Regions from separate parts of the Rahnella sp. 2050 genome, predicted to be linked through region 3. Evidence: predicted binding sites of a transcription regulator. Region 3 holds the regulator's gene; each other region holds the start of a gene.
What was found. Region 3 encodes Fur, which represses iron uptake genes when iron is present. Its sites were predicted from a motif close to ATAATAATGAGAACNACTATCAA; they were not measured.
Positions count from the first base shown of each region.

Region 1: efeU (iron uptake transporter permease EfeU) is a predicted target of Fur. The motif match lies at 4,592-4,614, and genes of this name have one in related genera.
Region 2: feoA (ferrous iron transporter A) is a predicted target of Fur. The motif match lies at 6,319-6,341, and genes of this name have one in related genera.

Region 1 is NZ_JBEPKE010000007.1:43,088-50,763, forward strand. It holds gene putA (trifunctional transcriptional regulator/proline dehydrogenase/L-glutamate gamma-semialdehyde dehydrogenase) at 1-2,445, opposite strand, end outside; gene putP (sodium/proline symporter PutP) at 2,956-4,440, shown strand; gene efeU (iron uptake transporter permease EfeU) at 4,688-5,539, shown strand; gene efeO (iron uptake system protein EfeO) at 5,584-6,711, shown strand; gene efeB (iron uptake transporter deferrochelatase/peroxidase subunit) at 6,864-7,676, shown strand, end outside.
Region 2 is NZ_JBEPKE010000004.1:307,279-314,954, forward strand. It holds gene ABIC79_RS17465 (AEC family transporter) at 1-107, shown strand, start outside; gene ABIC79_RS17470 (malonate decarboxylase holo-ACP synthase) at 125-751, shown strand; gene mdcH (malonate decarboxylase subunit epsilon) at 779-1,714, shown strand; gene ABIC79_RS17480 (DUF4160 domain-containing protein) at 1,815-2,054, shown strand; gene ABIC79_RS17485 (DUF2442 domain-containing protein) at 2,038-2,304, shown strand; gene ABIC79_RS17490 (LysR family transcriptional regulator) at 2,284-3,204, opposite strand; gene ABIC79_RS17495 (FeoC-like transcriptional regulator) at 3,273-3,512, opposite strand; gene feoB (Fe(2+) transporter permease subunit FeoB) at 3,521-5,839, opposite strand; gene feoA (ferrous iron transporter A) at 5,926-6,150, opposite strand; gene ABIC79_RS17510 (Tex family protein) at 6,549-7,676, opposite strand, start outside.
Region 3 is NZ_JBEPKE010000002.1:1,084,454-1,092,129, reverse strand. It holds gene ybfF (esterase) at 1-210, shown strand, start outside; gene ybfE (LexA regulated protein) at 472-753, shown strand; gene ABIC79_RS12300 (methyl-accepting chemotaxis protein) at 830-2,494, opposite strand; gene fldA (flavodoxin FldA) at 2,916-3,443, shown strand; gene fur (ferric iron uptake transcriptional regulator) at 3,756-4,211, shown strand; gene chiQ (ChiQ/YbfN family lipoprotein) at 4,340-4,675, opposite strand; gene chiP (chitoporin ChiP) at 4,689-6,059, opposite strand; gene glnS (glutamine--tRNA ligase) at 6,538-7,676, opposite strand, start outside.

The DNA of each region.
Region 1 (7,676 bases), on a different contig from region 3:
GGCTAATGCAGCAATCAGCGGCGTCTGTTCTGCCGGTTTTGCCAGCACGCTGTTCCCGGCGGCCAGCGCGGCAGCAATCTGACCGGTAAAGATCGCCAGCGGGAAGTTCCACGGGCTGATACAGACCACCGGCCCCAGCGGACGGTGCGTGTCATTGGCGAAATCTTCGCGGATCTGCCCGGCGTAATAATGCAGGAAGTCCACGGCTTCACGTACTTCGGCAATGGCGTTATTAAAGGTTTTTCCCGCCTCGCGCACCAGCACGCCGAGCAGGTTTTGCAACTGCGCTTCCATCAGTTCTGCAGCGCGTTGCAGGATGGCGGCACGTTCTTCGGGAGGTGTCGCAAACCAGATTGACCCGGCAGCGGTTGAGGCATCCAGCGCGCGGCTGATTTCAGCTTCTGTCGCTTCGCGAACATACCCGACAATATCGGTATTTTCAGACGGGTTGATCACCGGCAGGAATTCGCCGTCGTCCGTTTGCGCATCAATTATCGGCTGCGCTTTGACCGGGTGGCTGGCGCTTTGCAGCAGGGCGCTGGAAAGGGAGGCCAGACGGTGCTCGCTGGACATATCCAGACCGGCAGAATTCACACGTTTTTCGCCATAAAGATTGCGCGGCAGGGCGATTCGCGGATGGGGTAACCCGACCTGACCTTCGCTGGCGGCAAGCGCTTCGACCGCCAGAACCGGATCGGCAACCAGTTCATCGATCGGTAACGTGGCATCGGCAATACGGTTAACAAAGGAGGTGTTCGCGCCGTTTTCCAGCAGACGACGTACCAGGTATGCCAACAGTGTTTCGTGTGTACCGACCGGGGCATAAATGCGGCACGGGCGGTTCAGTTTGCCGTCAGAAATTTTCCCCACCACCTGCTCGTACAGCGGTTCACCCATACCGTGCAGGCACTGGAATTCGTACTGACCGGGATAATAGTTATTACCGGCCAGTTGATAAATCGCCGCCACGGTGTGGGCGTTATGCGTCGCGAACTGAGGATAAATCAGGTTCGGCACGGCCAGCAGTTTACGGGCGCAGGCCAGATAGGAGACATCGGTGTAAACCTTGCGGGTATAAACCGGATAATCTTCCAGACCGTCCATTTGTGCGCGCTTAATTTCGCTGTCCCAGTACGCACCTTTCACCAGACGGACCATCAGACGGCGGCGGCTGCGCTGTGCCAGACTGGTCAGGTAATCAATCACCATCGGGCAGCGTTTCTGATACGCCTGAATCACGAAGCCGATGCCGTTCCAGCCCGCCAGTTCCGGTTCGAAGCAGAGTTTTTCCAGCAAATCGAGAGAGATTTCCAGGCGGTCAGCTTCTTCGGCATCGATGTTGATACCGATGTCGTAACTGCGTGCCAGCAAGGTCAGTGAAAGCAGGCGCGGATACAACTCTTCCATTACACGTTCATATTGCGCACGGCTGTAACGCGGATGCAGGGCGGAAAGCTTGATGGAAATGCCGGGGCCTTCATAAATGCCGCGACCATTGGAGGCTTTGCCGATGGCATTGATCGCCTGCTGATAGGACTGCAAATAGGCCTGCGCGTCTTTCGCGGTGAGCGCGGCTTCACCCAGCATGTCGTAGGAATAGCGGAAGCCTTTTTCTTCATGTTTGCGGGCATTGGCCAGCGCTTCGGCGATGGTTTCGCCGGTCACGAATTGCTCTCCCATCAGGCGCATTGCCATGTCCACACCTTTGCGGATTAGCGGTTCGCCGCTTTTGCCGATAATGCGGTTCAGCGATTTTGACAGACTCGCTTCATTATGCGTCGCCACCAGCTTGCCGGTGAACAGCAAACCCCAGGTCGCGGCGTTAACGAACAGCGACGGGCTGCGGCCCAGATGCGAATGCCAGTTACCGTTGCTGATTTTGTCGCGGATTAACGCATCGCGGGTTGGTTTGTCAGGAATACGCAGCAGCGCTTCCGCCAGACACATCAGCGCCACGCCTTCCTGAGAAGACAGAGAGAACTCCTGCAGCAGGCTTTGCACCATACCGGCGCGGCCGTTTGCACTCTTTTGGTTCCTGAGTCTGGTGGCAATGTCAGCAGCCAGTTTCAGCGCAGCATCATTGAGCGGGGCAGGCAAACGCGCCTGTTCAAGCAGCATCGACACGGCTTCAGGTTCAGGGCGGCGATAGGCGGCAGTGATGGCAGAACGGCTGACTGACTGTGGCAGGATCTGCTCGGCGAAATCTAGGAACGGCTGATGGGCTTCCTGAACCAGTTGCACAGCGACATCTTCCATACCTTCAGGCGCAGCGCCATTCAGCGCCGGAATTTCCGGCAGCGTATCGCCATTTTCCAGTCGTTCCAGATAGGAAAATATCGCTTGTTTGATCAGCCAGTGCGGCGTGCGGTCAATTTTGTGAGCCGCTTCTTTAAGCCTGTCGCGTGTACCTTCATCCAGCTTCACGCCCATCGTCGTCATACCCATGCGCAAACACTCCATATAAAAAATTTCAGGTGAATTCGTTATTTTATGCTGAGCAATATCTTCTATGTTGCAACCTTGTGCAACCCTGTTAATGCATGAAGTATGCCTGTTGTGATTTGTCTGGCATTTTTAACAATAAAATAACGGCATGGATCTTGCCTGCATTCACCTGAGGAGAATGTCAAAGGTTGCATCAGGTGCAACTTTTGTCAGTGCAAAGTACAACCGGTATTGCGGATAACTGTGATGGAGGGTGAATTTTGTGTATTTGAAATGTTAAAAATATTGAAAAGTGGATCAGGCTAAACCAGTATCCGGCCCGACAGTAATTTTGAACAAAAACCACACAGAGTCAGTGACTACGTAAAAAATATGGAGAGTCTTGCTGCAACCTTACAGGGTTTCAGCCATCATCTCGCCCCGGCAGGTTTTTAGCGGCACTTCTGGTGGAGTGCTTCAGGACAGACAGCTGCCGGACAACATCGCAAAAAATAAGAAGTGGAGAATGGAATGACAATGAACACACCGATGCTGGTGACGTTTTGTGTTTATATTTTCGGGATGATTTTTATTGGGCTCATCGCGTATCTACGAACCAAAAACTTTGATGATTATATTCTGGGCGGACGCAGTTTAGGCAGCGTGGTGACGGCGCTTTCAGCCGGTGCTTCTGACATGAGCGGCTGGCTGTTAATGGGATTGCCGGGGGCGATTTTTATTTCCGGGATTTCGGAAAGCTGGATCGCCATTGGCCTGACCATCGGCGCGTACCTGAACTGGAAACTGGTGGCAGGGCGGCTGCGTGTGCACACTGAAGCCAATAATAATGCGCTGACACTGCCGGATTACTTTACCCATCGTTTTGAAGATTCCAGCAAGCTGCTGCGCATTATCTCCGCGATTGTGATTTTGGTGTTCTTCACCATTTACTGTGCCTCCGGCATCGTGGCCGGTGCGCGTCTGTTTGAAAGCACCTTCGGCATGACGTACCAGACTGCACTTTGGGCTGGTGCGGCGGCGACCATCATTTATACTTTTATCGGCGGTTTTCTGGCAGTCAGCTGGACTGATACCGTGCAGGCCAGCCTGATGATTTTCGCGCTGATCCTGACACCGGTTATCGTCATCCTCGCAGTGGGCGGTATTGATACCTCGATGATGGTAATCAATGCCAAAAACCCTGAATACACCGATATGTTCAAGGGCATGAATCTGGTGGCGATTTTGTCATTGCTGGGCTGGGGACTGGGCTATTTTGGTCAGCCGCATATTCTGGCGCGCTTCATGGCGGCCGATTCTCACCGAACTATCCGCAGCGCGCGCCGTATCAGCATGACATGGATGATTTTGTGTCTGGCGGGCACCATTGCCGTAGGATTCTTCGGGATTGCTTACTTCAGCAATAATCCGGGCGAAGCGGGCAACGTGACGCAAAACGGTGAGCGCGTGTTCATCGAGCTGACGAAAATTCTGTTTAATCCCTGGATTGCCGGTATTTTGCTGTCCGCTATTCTGGCGGCGGTGATGAGTACCCTGAGCTGTCAGTTGCTGGTGTGTTCAAGCGCGATTACCGAAGATTTGTATAAAGCCTTCCTGCGCAAAGGCGCAAGCCAGCGCGAACTGGTGTGGGTAGGGCGTGCGATGGTGCTGGTTGTGGCGCTGGTCGCGATTGCGCTGGCCGCCAATCCGGAAAACCGTGTTCTCGGTTTAGTCAGTTATGCATGGGCCGGTTTTGGCGCAGCATTCGGACCGGTGATCCTGATTTCCGTGATGTGGAAACGTATGACGCGTAACGGTGCACTGGCAGGCATGATCGTCGGTGCCGTGACAGTGATCCTGTGGAAACAATACGGCTGGGCCGAACTGTATGAAATCATTCCCGGCTTTATTTTCGCGTCACTGGCTATCTGGATTGTCAGCCTGGCGGGGCGTAAACCTTCCGCCGCCGTGGAACAGCGCTTCACTGTTGCGGAAGCGGAATATAATACTATTTAACGGTTTTTTACTTTTATGACACTCAGACCGGGGGCATTCAGCCCCCGGTTTTCAGCATTTTCCGCCGGATAATCCCCCCGTCCTGATTTTTCCTGTCTATTTACCGATCACGCTTCAAAAAAAGGATCGGTTACCTCTTGTATTTCTTTTGGCAAGAATGATAATCACTATCGTTTCTTTTTACTTTTCTTTACAGAGACCTTACACATTCTGTTGTTCGTCAGAATTCAGGGCTCGGGAGCTCGTCATGTTCGTTCCGTTTCTCATTATGTTTCGCGAAGGGCTGGAAGCTGCACTGATCGTCAGCCTGATTGCCAGCTATCTCAAACGGACGCAACGCGGGCAGTGGCTCGGTGTGGTCTGGATTGGCGTTTTCATCGCTGCCGCACTCTGTCTGGCGCTCGGTCTTTTCATCAATGCCACGACCGGTGAGTTTCCACAAAAACAGCAGGAGCTGTTTGAAGGTATCGTCGCCGTCGTTGCGGTGTGCATCCTGACTTATATGGTGTTCTGGATGCGCAAAGTGTCGCGTTCTATCAAAGTGCATCTGGAAGGGGCGATTGATCATGCGCTGAATTCCGGCCGCGGTCAGGGCTGGGCACTGGTCGCGATGGTGTTTTTTGCGGTAGCGCGTGAAGGTCTGGAATCGGTGTTTTTCCTGCTGGCGGCCTTCCAGCAGGATGTCGGCATCGAAGCGCCGATCGGCGCAGTGCTCGGGCTTGGCGCGGCCATCGTGCTGGGTTTCCTGATTTACTACGGCGGGGTGAAGCTGCATCTGGCGAAGTTCTTCAAATGGACCAGCCTGTTCATTCTGTTTGTCGCCGCCGGGCTGGCTGCGGGGGCTATTCGCGCTTTCCACGAAGCCGGATTGTGGAACCGTATGCAGGATATTGCTTTTGATCTGAGCGGCACATTATCCACGCACTCTTTATTCGGCACGTTGCTGGAAGGGATGTTTGGCTATCAGGAAGCCCCGACGGTCAGCGAAGTCGCGGTGTACTTCCTGTATCTGATCCCTGCGCTGTTCCTGTTCTTTATGCCACAAGGTAAATCGCCTGTGGCCGCGCCGGCCTCTGCCGGGCAAAAAACACGACGTTGATCCTTAAACCTTTCCATCATCTTGCCTTTGTCACGGAGTTGTACATGACACATTTTCGCCGTAAAGCTTTACAGATTGCACTGTTATCCCTGCCGGCTTTTGCGCTGAGCGCCAATGTGCTGGCTGCTGATGTTCGTCAGGTCAAAATTGCTGTTAACGACAAACAATGTGAACCGATGGCGCTGACCGTGCCCGCCGGTAAAACCCAGTTTGTTATCCATAACAACAGTCAGAAAAACCTGGAATGGGAAATTTTGAAAGGCGTGATGGTGGTGGAAGAACGTGAAAACGTGGCACCGGGTTTCACGCAAAAAATGACGGCTAACCTTGAACCGGGCGAATACGACATGACCTGTGGCTTGCTGAGCAATCCGAAAGGCAAACTGACTGTCACCGCCGAGGGGACAGCCGCTTCCGGTAAGCCTGACGCCATGGCGCTGGTTGGCCCGATTGCGGAATACAAAGTCTATGTGACGCAGCAGGTCGCTGAACTGGTGGCGCATACCAAAGCCTTTACCGACGCAGTGAAGAAGGGTGATCTGGCGAAAGCACAATCCCTTTACGCGTCAACCCGTGTTTACTATGAGCGCATCGAACCGATTGCCGAACTGTTCTCTGATCTGGACGGCAGCATCGACGCCCGTGAAGATGATTTCGAGAAAAAAGCCGAAGATCCTAACTTCACCGGTTTCCACCGTCTGGAGAAAATTCTCTTCGCGGACAAAACCACCAAAGGCACCGAACCCTTTGCTGACAAGCTTTATACCGATACCGTTGATTTGCAAAAACGTATCGCAGACCTGACTTTCCCGCCTAGCAAAGTGGTCGGCGGCGCGGCGGGCCTGATTGAAGAAGTGGCCGCCAGTAAAATCAGCGGCGAAGAAGACCGTTACAGCCGCACTGACCTGTGGGATTTCCGTGCCAACCTTGATGGCGCACAAAAAATCGTCAATCTGCTGCGTCCGTTACTGGTCAAAGCCGATAAACCGTTGCTGGATAAAATCGACGCTAACTTCAAAACCGTCGATGCGCTGCTGGATAAATACAAAACCAAAGACGGTTACGAGAATTATGAAAAACTGTCTGATGCAGACCGTAACGCAATGAAAGGGCCGATCACCACGCTGGCAGAAGACTTGTCCAAACTGCGCGGTGTGCTTGGTTTAGATTAAACTCCTCCCCCTGCGAAGGGGGAGGCAGGGAGGGGGTTTAGCAGACCATACACTGGCTGAAGCACGCTTCAACTTTTGTTTTTGACCGTAATACCCCACCCCAACCCTCCCCTTCGCAGGGGAGGGAGCTTTTAAATTCCCGAGGCATAGCAATGAGTCACAAAAACGATAATCAGAACGACGTTTCTTCTTCCCGCCGCAGTTTGCTGAAAGGTGTGGGATTGTTAGGCGGGGCATTTGCCCTGGGCGGCGCTGCCACGGCGCAGGCTGAGAAAACACCCGGCGCAAAAAAAGAGTACACGCCAGGCACGGTTTCCCCGGACGAACGCTGGGGCAGGCAACCTTATTACGGCGAGCATCAGGCAGGGATTTTAACGCCACAACAGGCGTCGATGATGCTGGTTTCCTTTGACGTGCTGGCCACCAACAAAGCCGATCTGGAGCGTCTTTTCCGTCTCCTTGATTCACGGTTTGCCTTCCTGACCAAGGGTGGCACCGCACCTTCAATGGATCCGAAATTCCCGCCGATGGATTCCGGCGTGATGGGGGCAGAAATCTACCCGGATAACCTGACCATGACGCTGTCGGTGGGGGATTCCCTGTTCGATGAGCGCTTTGGATTAGCGCCGCATAAGCCGCTGAAATTGCAGCGCATGACGCGTTTCCCGAATGATTCACTGGATGCCACACTCTGTCATGGTGATCTGTCACTGCAAATCTGTGCCAACAACAACGATACGGTGGTGCATGCGTTGCGTGACATCATCAAGTACACACCGGATTTACTCAGCGTGCGCTGGCGTCGTGACGGCTTTATTTCGTCCCACGCAGCGCGCAGTCAGGGCAAAGAAACGCCGATTAACCTGCTGGGCTTTAAAGACGGCACGGCGAATCCTGACTCGAAAGACACACCACTGATGGATAAAACCGTCTGGGTCACCGCCGGTCAGGGCGAACCGGCGTGG
Region 2 (7,676 bases), on a different contig from region 3:
GTTTCGGTGTGCAGTCCCCGGATGCAGAAGCATCACTGCTGATCAGTTCCGTATTGTGTATCGTGACTTTGCCGCTGTTTATCTCACTGACCGCTGCATTGCATTGATTTAAGAAGGATTGAATATGTGTGACCCGCGTGCCCATGATTTTGTCTGGATAAGCGACCGTTCAGCGCTGCAAAGCGACACAACCTTACCCGAATGGGTAAACACCGGCTGGCGCACTGCGCTGCCGCTGGTAGTGCGTCGCGATAAGCGTGCTGACGGTGCGGTTCCGGTGGGTATTCGCGGGCTGACCCGTATTCAGCGAGCCGCCGCCTGGATTGACCCGGCGGCGGTGGTGCGGGTCGTCACGCCCGAATCACTGGTCAGCGACGTCAACGCACTTTTGCACTCGCCGTTTGTGTCTCAGCAACCGGTGCAGGCGCTGATCACGTTATGCAGTCTGCAACTGCCTTTCTCATGGGGGGTGACGGGCAGTTGCGCCTACGCGCTGGCCAGTGATCTCCCGGTGATGCATGCCGACAGCGATCTCGATTTACTGGTGCGTTGCGACACACCGGCAGAACCTTCTCAGTTTTCCGATTTTTACGACCAGCTTCAGCGGCTTCCCTGCCGCGCCGATGTTCAGATCAATACGCCGCAGGGGGGATTTGCCCTCAGCGAATGGTTGCGTGGCGGTGACATCATGCTGAAAACGGCGTCCGGCCCGTTGCTGGTGCGCGACCCGTGGCAATCGCCGGCAGGCTAAGGCCCGCAAAAAGAAGCAAGGAGCACGATGAAAATCTTATTTACCTTCCCCGGGCAAGGGCCGCAGGTGCCGCAAATGCTGCATCGCCTGCCGGATAACCCGCTCACGCATTCCCTCATCGAACAGGCCAGCCTCGCGCTGGATGAAGACGTTCTGCTGCTCGACAGCGCCGATGCTCTGCGTTCCACCCGCGCGGTACAACTGTGTTTACTGATTGCCGGTGTGGTCTGGGCGAAACAATGTCAGGCCGAAGGAATCGAAGCTGATTTTTGCAGCGGGCTGTCGATTGGCGCGTTTCCGGCGGCGGTGATTGCCGGTGCGCTCGACTATTGCGATGCTGTACGTCTGGTCGCGCTGCGCGGTGAGCTGATGCAACAGGCTTATCCGCAGGGCTTTGGCCTCTCGGCGATCACCGGTCTGCGTCAGATGCAGGTTGAAGATCTGGTGGCGCAGGTCAACAGTGCAGAATCGCCGGTATATCTGGCGAATATTAACGCGGAAGATCAACTGGTGATTGCCGGCAGCGATGCCGCGATGGCGCAGGTGATGCAACTCGCTAAAGCGCAGGGCGCACAGAAAACCCATCAGCTGGCGGTCAGTGTGCCGTCACACTGTGCGCTGCTTGATCAGCCTGCGGCGAAACTGGTTGAGGCGTTTAAACAGATTCATATTTCCCGCCCGATCAGCGGTTATCTCAGCGGAACAACCGGGCGTGTGTACTGGCAACCGGAAAAAATCGCTGACGACCTGGCGATGAACATGGCCCGTACTGTCAACTGGCGTGACGCCATGGTTGCCGCGTATCAGCGCGATGTGCGACTGGCAATTGAAATGCCGCCGGGCGCGGTGCTGAGCGGCCTGACACGCCGCGCGATGGAGCAGGGCGAAGCGCTGTCGTTATGCCAGTCGGGTATGCAGGTTGCGCGACGTCTCGCAACACGGTTACGGCAAAACGAACGCTGATTAAAGGCGTGATAGGTTGGTGATGCTACGGAATAAAAGCCTTTCCTGAGTGAAAGGTTTTTTGTTTTTATCGGACTGTTTATACAGGGAAGTCACCGCCATGCCAGTGATACTACGCTTTAAAAATTACCGTTTTTTCTTCTATTCCAATGAAGGAAATCCTCTTGAACCGCATCATATTCATGTAAGATCTGGTCAGAAAGAAGCCAAACTATGGCTTTCACCTGTTGCCCTATGTCGCCAGACAGGTTCTTCTGCCAAAGAGATCAGGGAAATTATAACGTTAACTAACGTTTATCAGACACTATTTCAAGGAGCATGGAATGAATATTTCGCCTAAAAGTGTTCGTTTTGATGAAAGTACAATGTGGGTGACTCTTGAAGATGGCCAGATCCTGACAGTGCCGCTGGCGCAATTTCCTGTTCTGCTGAACGCAACACCCGCACAGCGTCAGGATTGCGAAACCAGTGCTTATGGTTTGCATTGGGATGCTCTGGATGAAGATATTTCCATTGAGGGCTTAATCGTGGGAAAGCCGATCGCTAAACCGGCGACCCATACGAATGCGTCAGCGCTTTCTGCTCGCTAGCGCATACATCCGGCTTTCAGCGGCGAGGGCGAGCAGATTCGGGTCGTGCTCGCGGCTGTGCGGAAAGACCAGCGAAATGGTCTGGCGCATCTGGTAGGCTTCGGCCAGTGGCAGTAATTTTACCGTATTCTCATACACGCCTTTCATCCTGCCGGGAATCAGTGTGTAACCGACACCCGCCTGCACCAAACTCAGCATCGAGAAAATATCATTCACCCGCGTCACGATATCCGGTTCGAAACCGGCGACCTGGAAGGCTTCCTGAAAGCCGTGATAGGTGGCGAACCCTTCAGCCAGCGACACGAATTTCTTCTGTTTGTAATCGCGTAAATCCGCTGTGCCTTCTGAAATCAGTTCTGCGCTGGCCGGTGCGGCGAGGAAGATATCGTCCTGAAACAGCGGCAACTGATCGTAACGCTGGGCATCGACATTGGAATCACTGGTCGAAATCAGGATGGCATCCAGCTGACCGTCTTCCAGCTTGTGCAGTAAATCATTGTTGGACCCCATCACCAGTTCCAGTTCAAGCTCCGGACGGCGCAGTTTCAGCCCCATGATCAGGCGCGGAATGGTTTCCAGCGTCAGCGAATATAACGTGCCGACTTTCAGCCGCTTATCGCCAAAACCGGCGGCGCGCCGGGTCGCCAGGATACCGTGTTCCATTTGCTCGATGACCTGCGTCGCGTGCTCCAGCAGCGCTTCAGCCGCAGGCAGCGGCAGCAGATTGCGGCCACGATGGATAAACAGCGGGCAACGTAAACCTTCTTCCAGTGAATGCAGGGCGCGATGCACGCTGACGCTGCTCAGACCGAGTTGTTCAGCAGTACGCGTGATGTTTTGCTTTTCCATATAAGCGAGGAAGATTTCGAGTTTACGGAAGGTGATTTCACTGTCGATCATGCAGGCTCCTGCGGGCGTAAACGAGGAGTGATGATAGCCGCGACGCGGCTATCAGGAAAGGCTTTGAATCAGTGTCGGGTGAGCTGATAGCTCACCGTGAGGCATTTCTTGCCGTCGGCGCAGCTTTTACAACTGCCGCTCAGACAACTGTCATCAGCTTCGACCACTTCTGCTTTGCGCATGGCGACCAGCCGTTCAAGCATCGCCTGCACCAGCGGTTGTGGTGCATTAAGCTGATGGCTGAGCTGGCGGGCATCTGCCCGCCCGGCCAGTGCGAGACTGTCGCGAACCTGAATCAGACTGGTCATCTCATCTCCTAGTGGCAATCGCTGCCGGTAGCGGGTTTACAACAGGCCGCCACATTGCGCGGTTGCAGATGAACGCTGACCCGGCTGCGGGCTTTGCGCAGGGCGGTTAAGACGAGGGCATTGAAGATCAGTACGATCAGGATAATGCCCGCGCTGTGTGCCGGATGCGTGCTGAACGTTGCCGCCTGATAGAACAGGGTTGCCAGTGAGTACGCCACGTTCAGCCCCCAGAAGATCGAGAACGTCATCCAGCTACGGCTGGTTTCACGAGCAATCGCCCCCATCACCGAGACGCAAGGCACGTAAAGCAATACAAAGATCAGGTAGCTGTAAGCCGAAATCGCCGAACCAAATTTGGTGCTCATGACGCCCATTGAGCTGACGCCCATTTCGCCGTCGCCTTTGCTGGCTTCGATCGGGTTCGACAGCACGCTGATGCTGAAGGTATCTTTCAGACCCTGCCAGGTTTCTTTCACCGCGCCGCCCAGTTCATCGAACAGGTTGAAGCTGGCCGCATCGAAGGCTTCATTGGTGATGTGTTCGGCGGTATATAGCGTGTTCAGCGTACCGACCACCACCTCTTTTGCCATCGCACCGGTGACCAGACCCACGGTCGCCTGCCAGTTGTCAGGATGTACGCCCATCGGCGAGAGCACCGGTGTCAGCACTTTACTGACTGACGCCAGCGCCGAGTCATTGATGTTATCCACCGCCTTGCCGCTGAACGAGAAACTGTTCAGTGCGCCGATGAAAATACTGGCAATCACGATTACCTTACCGGCGCGCAGTACGAAACCTTTCAGACGTTGCCACGTTTGCAGCAGCAGGCTTTTCAGGTGCGGAACGTGATACACCGGCAGTTCCATCACAAACGGCGAGGCTTCGCCGCGCATGATGGTGTATTTCAGCAGCAGTCCGGTCAGGATAGCGACCACGATGCCCAACAGATACAGCGAGAACACCACGGATGCGCCGTCCTGCCCGAAAAAGGCCGCAGAGAACACCGCAAAAATCGCCAGACGTGCGCCGCATGACATGAACGGCGCCATCATCACGGTGATCAGCCTTTCGCGCGGCGCATCCAGCGTGCGGGCACCCATAATAGACGGCACGTTACAGCCGAAACCGACAATCAGTGGCACGAAGGATTTACCCGGCAGGCCGAGCGACTGCATCAGCCTGTCCATGACGAACGCGGCACGCGCCATATAACCGGAGTCTTCAAGGAACGACAGGAACAGATACATCATGCCGATTTGTGGCACCAGAGGCAGCACGGTATTGATACCGCCACCCAGCCCCTGTGCCAGAAAAATGGTCAGCCATTGCGGGAAATGCAGGGTAAAGCCAATCCACTGCGTACCCTGAATGAAAATCGCGGCGGAGCCGATATCGAAAATCGGCTGCAGCGCACCACCGATGTTGATGGCCAGCACGAACATCAGATACATCACCAGCAGGAAAATCGGTACGCCCAGAAAGCGGTTGAGGATCACGCGATCGAGCACCTGCGTCAGTTTATTCGGCGCCGTAAGGTGGGAGTTGCTGATCTCTGCGCAAAGCGCCGCGATGCTCTGATAACGCGCATCGGCGATCAGCAGTGCCGGATCGTCCAGTTTCTGCTCAGCCAGCCGGGCTCTCACCTGCGGCAATAATGCCTGTGCGTTGCCTGCGTGCGTCTGGCTATAAATATCCCCTTCAAGAATTTGCAGTGCCAGCCAGCGGCGTTGTTGCAGCGCCATGGCTGGCGGCATTTCGGCGGCCAGGACATCGACTTCCTGTTGTAAAACCGGATGATATTGCACACGTTCCAGCACAGCCACTTGTGGCAATTCGTCGATGGCGGCTTTCAGTTCTTTGATGCCGCTGGCACGGGTAGAAACCAGCGCCACCACAGGGCAACCCAGACGAGCAGACAGCGCAGGGATATCAATATTGATGTTCTGTATTTTGGCGATATCCAGCATGTTCAGCGCCACGATGCATGGCACGCCCAGTTCCAGCAGTTGCAGTGTCAGGTATAAATTGCGCTCGAGGTTTGAGGCATCGACGACGTTGATCATCAGATCCGCGTCGCCGCTCAGAATGTAATGGCAGGCAATTTGTTCATCGAGCGAAGTTTGCTCGGAAATGGTGGTCAGGGAATAGGTGCCCGGTAAATCCACCAGCGTAATCTGGTGCGCTGCGGTGGCAAACTGACCTTCTTTGCGCTCGACGGTCACGCCTGCCCAGTTACCGACACGCTGGCGTGAACCGGTTAACTGATTGAAAAGCGTGGTCTTACCTGAGTTTGGGTTACCAATCAGGCCGATCGTTAATGGTTTCATTCGATAAAATCTACGTGTCAGAAAAGGTAAACATGCAAGCCCGGGGCCGCCGCGAAAAATGAACTGTCAAAGGCCTGATGTTGGGATCAGGCCATCATCTCGAGCTGGAGGAGATCGAGGTCTTTTCTGCGGACGACGAGGCTGGTACGGCGGGTTTCGATTTGTACCGGATCACCCATGGGCGCAACGCGGATAATGTTGAAAAATGACCCCGGTAACATCCCGAGTGACAACAGTTTCTGCCGGTAAGCCGGGCTGATTTCGTGTGAAAAGCCGGTAATTTTATAAGCACGTTTTGATTGAAGTTGCATAGTTCCTCGCGAAGCATTCAGGCATTTTGGGGGCAGCGTGACAAAGGTTACGCCGCGCTTCCGTGCCCGGTGATCTCACTTAACTGCGAAATATTGCTCAGAAATTGTCCATGGTGCGAAATTGTCAGCCTGTGGCTGACGGCGTATTGAATACGCAAAGAAGTACAAACGAGAATAGTTATCATAATTAGTACGCGTATAGAGACAAAAGAAAAGAGGGGGTGCCTCTTCACGGGAATCTCCACCGCGTCGCTATCGTATGCCTGCCGGATGGCCGATTTATTGATTTACCTCAGTGATTGATTCATTAAGACAGAGTTTAAAAAGTGTCGAAAAAAGATACATAAAAAAAGCCGCTGGATATCAGCGGCTTTGGTGTGGCGGGGAAAAACGAAGAATTAACGTTTTTTGCCGAGCGCGGCGGCCAGAGCATCGGCCATCGCGTTATTGCCTGCTGGCGCGGCATTGCGGCCCGACGGTTTGTTTGGCGCGTGGCGTTTCTGATTGTCTCGTGAATCTGACGCTGGCGCGGAAGAACGGCGCGCGGGTGCTTCGCCCGGTTGCTCGTCCAGTCGCATGGTCAGCGCGATACGTTTGCGTTGCAGATCGACTTCCATCACTTTGACTTTGACGATGTCGCCGGCTTTCACCACCGTGTGGGGATCTTCGACGAATTTGTTCGCCAGTGACGAGATGTGAACCAGGCCGTCCTGATGGACACCAATATCGACGAACGCACCAAAGTTGGTGACGTTAGTGACAGAGCCTTCGAGGATCATGCCCGGCATCAGGTCGTTCATGGTTTCAACGCCCTCGGCAAAGGTCGCGGTTTTAAACTCTGGACGCGGATCGTGCCCCGGTTTTTCCAGCTCTTTGATAATGTCGGTGACCGTCGGCACACCGAACTGCTCATCGGTGAATTCGCTGGCTTTCAGGCCACGCAGCACATTGGAATCGCCCATCAGTTCTTTCAGCGCCAGCTGTGTCGCCGCCAGAATGCGTTCCACTACCGGATAGGTTTCCGGGTGAACTGTCGAGGCATCAAGCGGGTTGTCGCCGTGGTTGATACGCAGGAAGCCCGCGCATTGCTCAAAGGCTTTTGGCCCCAGACGGCTGACTTTCAGCAACTGTTCGCGGTTACGGAACTGACCGTTTTCGTCGCGCCAGTTAACGATATTCTGCGCCATCATGCGTGTCAGACCGGCCACGCGGGTCAGCAGGGGAACGGATGCGGTATTGAGATCAACACCCACGGCGTTCACGCAGTCTTCGACCACGGTATCGAGTTTTTTCGCCAGCTGAGACTGGCTGACGTCGTGCTGATACTGACCAACACCGATGGATTTCGGGTCGATTTTCACCAGCTCCGCCAGCGGATCTTGTAATCGACGGGCGATAGAGACTGCGCCGCGAATAGAAACATCCAGATCCGGGAATTCCAGTGCCGCCAGTTCGGAGGCGGAATACACCGACGCACCGGCTTCACTGACAATCACTTTCTGCGCTTTTACCGCCGGGAACTGTTT
Region 3 (7,676 bases):
GGCTGGGAAGACGTGCCTCCGTGGGATCACCCGGCGCTGTTTATCCGTGGCGGGCTATCGCCGTATGTGCAGGATGAATATCGCGACGCGATTGCCCGACAATTTCCGCAGGCCAAAGCGCATGTGGTGGCGGGAGCCGGTCATTGGGTGCACGCGGAAAAACCCGATGCAGTACTGCGCGCGGTGCACCGTTTCATCGATGCGGCCTGAGGTTTAACATCCTGGGGATAAATTGTGCAAAAAGTCTGCACAACTTAAGAAGTTATCATGAAATCAGGGCAATCAGGCGTTGTGAACCCCTGGTGCGCCAGTGTATGATTGCGCGCTATAATTTTGCCGCCCCGTTTACTCACAGTGAGTCGCGGGAGGTGAATTGGGTCAGGGTTTCTTAGCCCGAAATGTGTGAAACGCTCGTCAGGAACCGGCTTGCGGTTTTCCGATGTAAAAACTTCCCTGGTTGTACCGCTACCTATGGCAAAAGAACAACTGGATCGCACGACGATTGATCTGTTCGCAGATGACCGTCGTCCGGGGCGTCCAAAAACAAATCCGCTATCCCGTGATGAACAGCTCAGGATCAATAAGCGCAACCAGTTACGCCGCGATAAAGCGAGCGGCCTGCGTCGTGTGGAGCTGAAAATGAATGCCGATGCTGTTGATATGCTCAATAAGCTGGCAGAAGAACGCAATATCAGTCGTAGCGAATTGATTGAAGAGATGCTGCTGTCGCATCTTAACGGTCATGAAGGCTGATTGAAAAGCGGGTAACCCTCTCAGGCTACCCGTTTGTTTTTTCTTACTTATTCCATATTAATTCACGTCTTCCTGCTCAGAACGTTTCCCAGTTTTCAGCACTTTTCGCCGAAAGCATGCTGGTATCCGGACGCAATAACGGTGCGGAAATTGACTTCGCCGGACGTGAACCGACGCTCGTCACGCTATCTTTAAGTTTGAACGTAGCAACGGCATTGTTCAGCAATGAAGCCTGCTCTTCCAGTGATACCGCAGCCTGCGACGCCTGTTCTACCAGCGCGGCGTTCTGCTGTGTGACGCTGTCCATTTCTGTGACGGCAACCGCCACCTGACTGATTCCTTTGCTTTGCTCATCGGATGCAGAGGCGATTTCCGCCATGATGTCAGTGACATGCGTAATTGAGCGCACCACTTCATTCATCGTCTGACCGGCGTTTTCAACCAATTTCGAACCGCTGTCGACGCGGGAAACCGATTCGCTGATAAGCTGCTCGATTTCTTTCGCCGCCTGCGCACTGCGTTGTGCAAGATTGCGCACTTCGCTGGCAACCACTGCAAAACCGCGCCCCTGCTCGCCCGCACGTGCCGCTTCGACGGCAGCATTCAGCGCCAGAATGTTGGTCTGGAAAGCGATGCTGTTAATCACAGAAGTGATTTCAGCAATTTTCTTCGAGCTGCCGGAGATATCTTTCATGGTGCTGACCACGTCTGCCACGATGTTGCCGCCCTTCTGCGCGGTGGTGGAAGCCTCCATCACCAGCTGGCTGGCGTGATGCGCGTTATCGGCATTGTGTTTAACGGTAGCCGTCAGTTCTTCCATGCTGGCAGCGGTTTCTTCCAGCGCCGACGCCTGTTCTTCCGTACGGGAAGACAAATCGTTGTTCCCGGCTGAAATTTCTGACGCGCCCTGATAGATGTGATTGGTGCAGTTGCGGATGGTCTGAACGGTATTGACCAGGCTCAACTGCATCTCGTTCAGCAACGGAATCAGCTTACCGGCGCAGTTTTTACCGAATTCTTCCAGATAAAACGTCAGATCGCCGCTGGCGATCACCGCGAAGTGACCGCGGATTTTATCCAGCGGCTTCACCAGCGCCATCACCAGATAACGGTCAGTCAGCAATAAAATCACCAGCCCGATACCAAATGCCGTCAGCAGAATCACTTTGCTAAATGACGTCAGATGGGTGGATTGCCGTTGTGCCGCATCAAAATCGACAGCGATCTGACCGCTGACTTTCTCCATCGATGAGCCAAAGCTGCGGCTCAGTGCAGGTACGGTGGAATTGGCTAGCTGGTTATAGGACTCCGTATTTTTGCTGCGGGCTGCGTCGAACAATGGCGTGACGCCCTGCGTGATCAGATTTTCCCAACTGGTGATTAATTCCTGCACGGAGGAATCTTCCAGCCCCGGATGCGGTGCCGCTTTAAAACTGGCCAGAGCCTGCGTCAGCCCGCTGAGTGATTGTTTGGCGGTATCAAAAATTTCCGGACCTTTTGACGGATCGGCCTGAAGCTGTGCCACGGCGCGGCTCAGGCGCGTCACGGTACGAAAATACTGATCATTTCCTTTATTGATCAGCGCCATATTGTTGACCAGCTCGGTACTATTTTTGGTATTTTGGGTCAGTGTGTCCAGTGAGGTGACGGTGTAAAGGGAAACACCTGCCCACATGACGCAAAAGATGCCAAGAATGGTTAATAAAGCGGCCCTGATGGTGATATTTTTTAAAAACTGCACGATATGCCTCTCTCGAAACATGTCTGTTTCTGGCCTGAGGATTGACGGGGATGCGGAGAATCAAGACAGGTAACCAGCAGGCAAGTGCCCCAGGACATGTTTGAACACCTCTCCGGGCATCGATTTCTTTATTATGTTGAGATTGCTCCCGAATCATCTATCGGCGGAATGTTCTCGAAATTTAGTATTGTGACGACTTATTTCTCAAACTTGCTTTTGACCTCATTAACCCTGAGGTTAATTCGCCGCAGGTGAAAGCACACAAAGGCGATAACACTTAAAAATATTGCCCGATAAACTTATTTCCCAGTTAAGAAGGCGAGCAGAAGCATATTCTCCGCCGCACGAGTTTGCTATCATCTGCATTATTATTGCCTGCGTTGCAGAGCACTTCATTGAGAACAAGAGGTTAGGTAATCTTATGGCCGTTGTAGGTATCTTCTTTGGATCCGATACAGGTAACACCGAAAACATCGCAAAAATGATCCAGAAGCAATTGGGTAAAGATGTTGCAGAGGTGCATGACATTGCGAAGAGCAGCAAAGAGGATCTGGAAAAATTCGATATTTTGCTTATCGGCATTCCAACCTGGTATTACGGTGAAGCGCAGTGTGACTGGGACGACTTTTTCCCAACGCTGGAAGAGATAGATTTCGAAGGTAAGCTGGTGGCACTGTTTGGTTGCGGTGACCAGGAAGACTACGCCGAATATTTCTGCGATGCGCTGGGCACCGTGCGCGATATCATTGAGCCACGCGGCGCAGTGATTGTCGGACATTGGCCTACCGAAGGTTACCACTTTGAAGCATCTAAAGGCCTGGCGGATGATAAGCACTTCATAGGACTGGCAATTGACGAAGATCGTCAGCCCGAACTGACCAGCGAACGTGTTGATGCCTGGGTGAAACAGATCACAGAAGAACTTAGCCTTTCTGAAATTATTGGCTAAAAACCCTGTTGGCCCTGAGGATTTATTCTACAATTGAAGGGCCAAACTATTACTGAAATTAACAATTTAACTGCTACAAAATTGTAACTTTCGGTCGTATCAAGGTACACTGAGTTCCTCTGTTTTTTCTATTGATCAAGTCGTTGCATTACAAATGTGACCGGCAATTTGTGATCTTTATTAACAGGCTGTCGTTGACGAGAATTGGCACATTGCGTTAAACGAAGAGACTAAACGAATAATTTTGTGCCGCCGATGCCACAGGCTGCATGCCTCAACTTGATTAGCACATAGTAACAGGACTGAATCCGCATGACTGACAACAACACCGCACTGAAGAAAGCCGGCTTAAAAGTCACGCTTCCGCGCCTCAAAATCCTGGAAGTGCTGCAAGCGCCGGAAGGTCATCACGTTAGTGCGGAAGATCTTTACAAGCAACTGATTGATATGGGTGAAGAAATTGGCCTGGCGACGGTTTACCGCGTTCTGAACCAGTTTGACGACGCCGGTATTGTCACCCGTCATAACTTCGAAGGCGGCAAGTCCGTATTCGAACTGACCCAGCAACATCACCACGACCACCTGATCTGTCTGGATTGCGGTCGTGTGATCGAATTCCGTGACGAATATATTGAAGGTCGTCAGCGTGAGATTGCTAAGAAACACGGTATCAAGCTCACCAACCACAGCCTGTATCTGTACGGCCACTGTGAAGCAGGCGATTGCCGCGAAGATGACTCTTTGCACAACGATAAACCTGCGCAGTAATCTGCACAGGCTTTGACTAAATTAACCGCTGAAAAGCGGTTTTTTTATGTCTGATATCGACGCAGATTGAGCCCGGATAGCAGGCATAAAAAACCCCGGCAAGCCGGGGTATGTTTCGCTGCTGAGATTCACGGCTTAGGTGAATTGTTCGTTTTTATTTCCTGCCAGATTTTCCCGCAATCAGCAGCATATGCCTGACCGTCGCCAGTTTTACGCGCCGTCAGACATCGCTGATAATCCACCACGCGCACCGTCTCCTGTTCTGCAAATTGCTGGTGGGCTTTTTCCTGTTTCAGTTTATTCAGTAACACCTCGCAGGATGCCAGTTTGTCCGGATTGCCTTCTGACGTATTGATACAGGCACGGTAATCTTCCCGCGTTTGGGATATTTGTGCCTGATCGGCGGTGGGTGCACAACCGGCCAGCAAAACAGCCGAAACCATGATCATCAGTAATTTATTCATCGACATAGCGACCTCAGAAAATAGTAAATGGAGCGATAACGATGAATTTCACGTCTTTTTCATCCTGGAAAATGTTGCCGTAACCGCCGCCCCAGCTCGGTATGTCCGAATGGTTGTCGTACTGGGTGTAATGCAGTTTGAACAACGTCCCTTTGGCGCGCCCTTCCTGAATGGTGTACAGCGCATCCAGGCTCCATGCGCTTTCTTTCAGACGCTGGCTCTGGTCATAAGCGGCGTTGGTGCTCGGTTTGGCATCCCACGCATAGACGTACGAACCACCGACCGCGAACCCCGGCAGGTCCCATTTCGCCAGATCATAAAGCACGCCGGCATACACGGCTTTTTCACCATTGGCGTTGAAGTCCGAGCGGTTGTCCCACCACACATCAAGACGGCCGTTTGAGGAAGAATAAGTCGGGGTCATGCGCTGCAGGAAGTAGCCCTGATTCCCTTCCGCTTTCACCATCGTCCCTTCCAGACGCCAGTTAAACTGCCCGGTGGTATAGCCAAAGGTCAGTGCCTGCAACCATGCCAGACCGTCATACAGACTGTTCGGATCATTCTTGTCACTGATGCGGTCTTCTGCACCATAGAACTGATAGCTGGTGGTCAGCGGATTGCCCAGCAGATCCATTTTGTACGAGGCTTTAGCAAAGTACTGATCGACATAACTTTCAGCCTGGCCAAATGCGCCTTCCAGTACGAAGTCATTTTTAAAATCATATTTCGCACCGAGCGAATGAATATAAGAAACGCCGGTTTTCTTGTCATTCTGGCGGAAATCATCCATTTCCAGATGCCACGGCGATTTATATTCATCAGCCCACATATAGGAGAAACTCAGTTCACCCGGGTCACCGAAATCGTGTTTATAACCGGCTTCCGCACCGCGATACGTACCCGGCATAAAGCTCCAGTGCGGTGCGATCAGCGTCTGTCCGGTAGGCTGAATATACCCTGCGTGCCCCCAGAATCCGCCGTATTTGAATTTACCGGCTGCCTTATAAAGACTGACCCCACTTTTATCCCCGGAGTAATCTTCGTCGTAGGCGCGGTTGCTGTTGGAAAAGGCGATTTCGTTGGGATGGCCGCTCTCGCTGCTCTCGGCCATTTCAATCGCCGTAAAGGCTGCGATATCAATACCAAACATGTCCCAGGCATAGCCGGAAGAAAAATCGAGGTTCAGGTTAGCGGTAGAATGCGAAAGGTTGGTTGTATAGTCTTTGTAGTGGTCACTCGCCGGATCCATGTCCTTGCGGTCACGTTCACGCTGCCAGTAGTACACACCGCCGGTCAGTGTGGAATCATCAATAAAACCGGCTGCTTTGGTCTCTTGTGAAAACATCATTCCGCCACCCAGTAAGGTGCCGGCGAGAGAATACATGGCAGGTTTCAGGTAAGCCGATCCCTTGCCCCTGTTACGGTGCTTGTGCATAGAGATTCCTCATGTTGACTAAAAAAACGAGCAAAACCCAAACGGGTATAAAAAGCGGTCGCCAGAGGCGTAACCGGTTAAATCAACATCAAGAGTATTTTTCGCGACGCGAATTATCAATGAGTAATTAATCATTAATTATCGAAATATGACAAAGTGCACATAAAGATGAAAAAGCATTACAGAGGTATGCAGGAAAGGATTAAAGCAATGGACTATAATAATATATAATTAAAACATACGATTAAACAAAATCATCTTACAGTTTAAACGTTTCAGCAATATGAACGGCTGTGGCACAACGTTTTAAAAGTAAGCATAGGAAATACATTAATTCGCGACGAAAAACAAAAGGCATCTCTGACAAGAATAACAGGCGAAAAAAAACGCAGCCTGAACTGCGTTTTTATTACCTCATACTGAGGGCTTACGCGACGGGTTTGCTTTCCCAGGTATCACGCAGGCCAACGGTACGGTTAAACACCAGATGTTCAGCACTTGAGTAGCGGTTGTCGGCACAGAAGTAACCTTCACGCTCAAACTGCAGGCTGATTTCAGCCTGTGCAGCCACCAGTGATGGCTCCACGAAACCGTGGGAAATCACCAGGGAATCCGGGTTGATGGTGGTCAGGAAGTCTTCCGCCTGGCCCGGGTTTGCGACGCTGAACAGACGGTCATACAGGCGGAACTCAGCCGGTTTGCCTTCAGACGCGGACACCCAGTGGATCACGCCTTTCACCTTGCGGCCATCGGCAGGATCTTTGCTCAGCGTGTCGATATCGTAAGAACAGAAGATAGTGGTGATATTCCCTTCCTCGTCTTTCTCGATACGTTCTGCTTTGATCACATACGCATTACGCAGGCGCACTTCTTTGCCCAACACCAGACGCTTGTACTGCTTGTTGGCTTCTTCGCGGAAATCAGCCTGATCGATGTAAATCTCACGGGTAAACGGCACTTCGCGGGTGCCCATTTCCGGTTTGCCCGGATGATTCGGCATCTTCACCATCTGCACATCATCACCGGTAAAGTTTTCAATGATCACTTTAACCGGATTGATAACCGCCATGGCGCGCGGTGCGTTCTCGTTGAGATCGTCACGGATGCAAGATTCCAGCGCCATCATTTCGACGTTGTTATCCTGCTTGGTAACGCCGATACGACGGCAGAATTCACGGATAGACGCCGCGGTATAGCCCCGGCGACGCAGACCTGAAACGGTCGGCATGCGCGGGTCATCCCAGCCTTCAACAATCTTCTCGGTCACCAGCAGGTTCAGCTTGCGCTTGGACATGATGGAGTATTCGAGATTCAGACGGGAGAATTCGTACTGACGCGGGTGGCATGGAATAGAAATATTATCCAGAACCCAGTCGTACAGACGACGGTTATCCTGGAATTCCAGCGTACACAGCGAATGGGTGATCCCTTCCAGCGCATCGGAAATGCAGTGGGTGAAATCGTACATCGGATAGATGCACCATTTTTTACCGGTCTGGTGATGTTCTGCGAATTTAATACGGTACAGAACCGGATCACGCATCACAAAGAATGGCGAGGCCATAT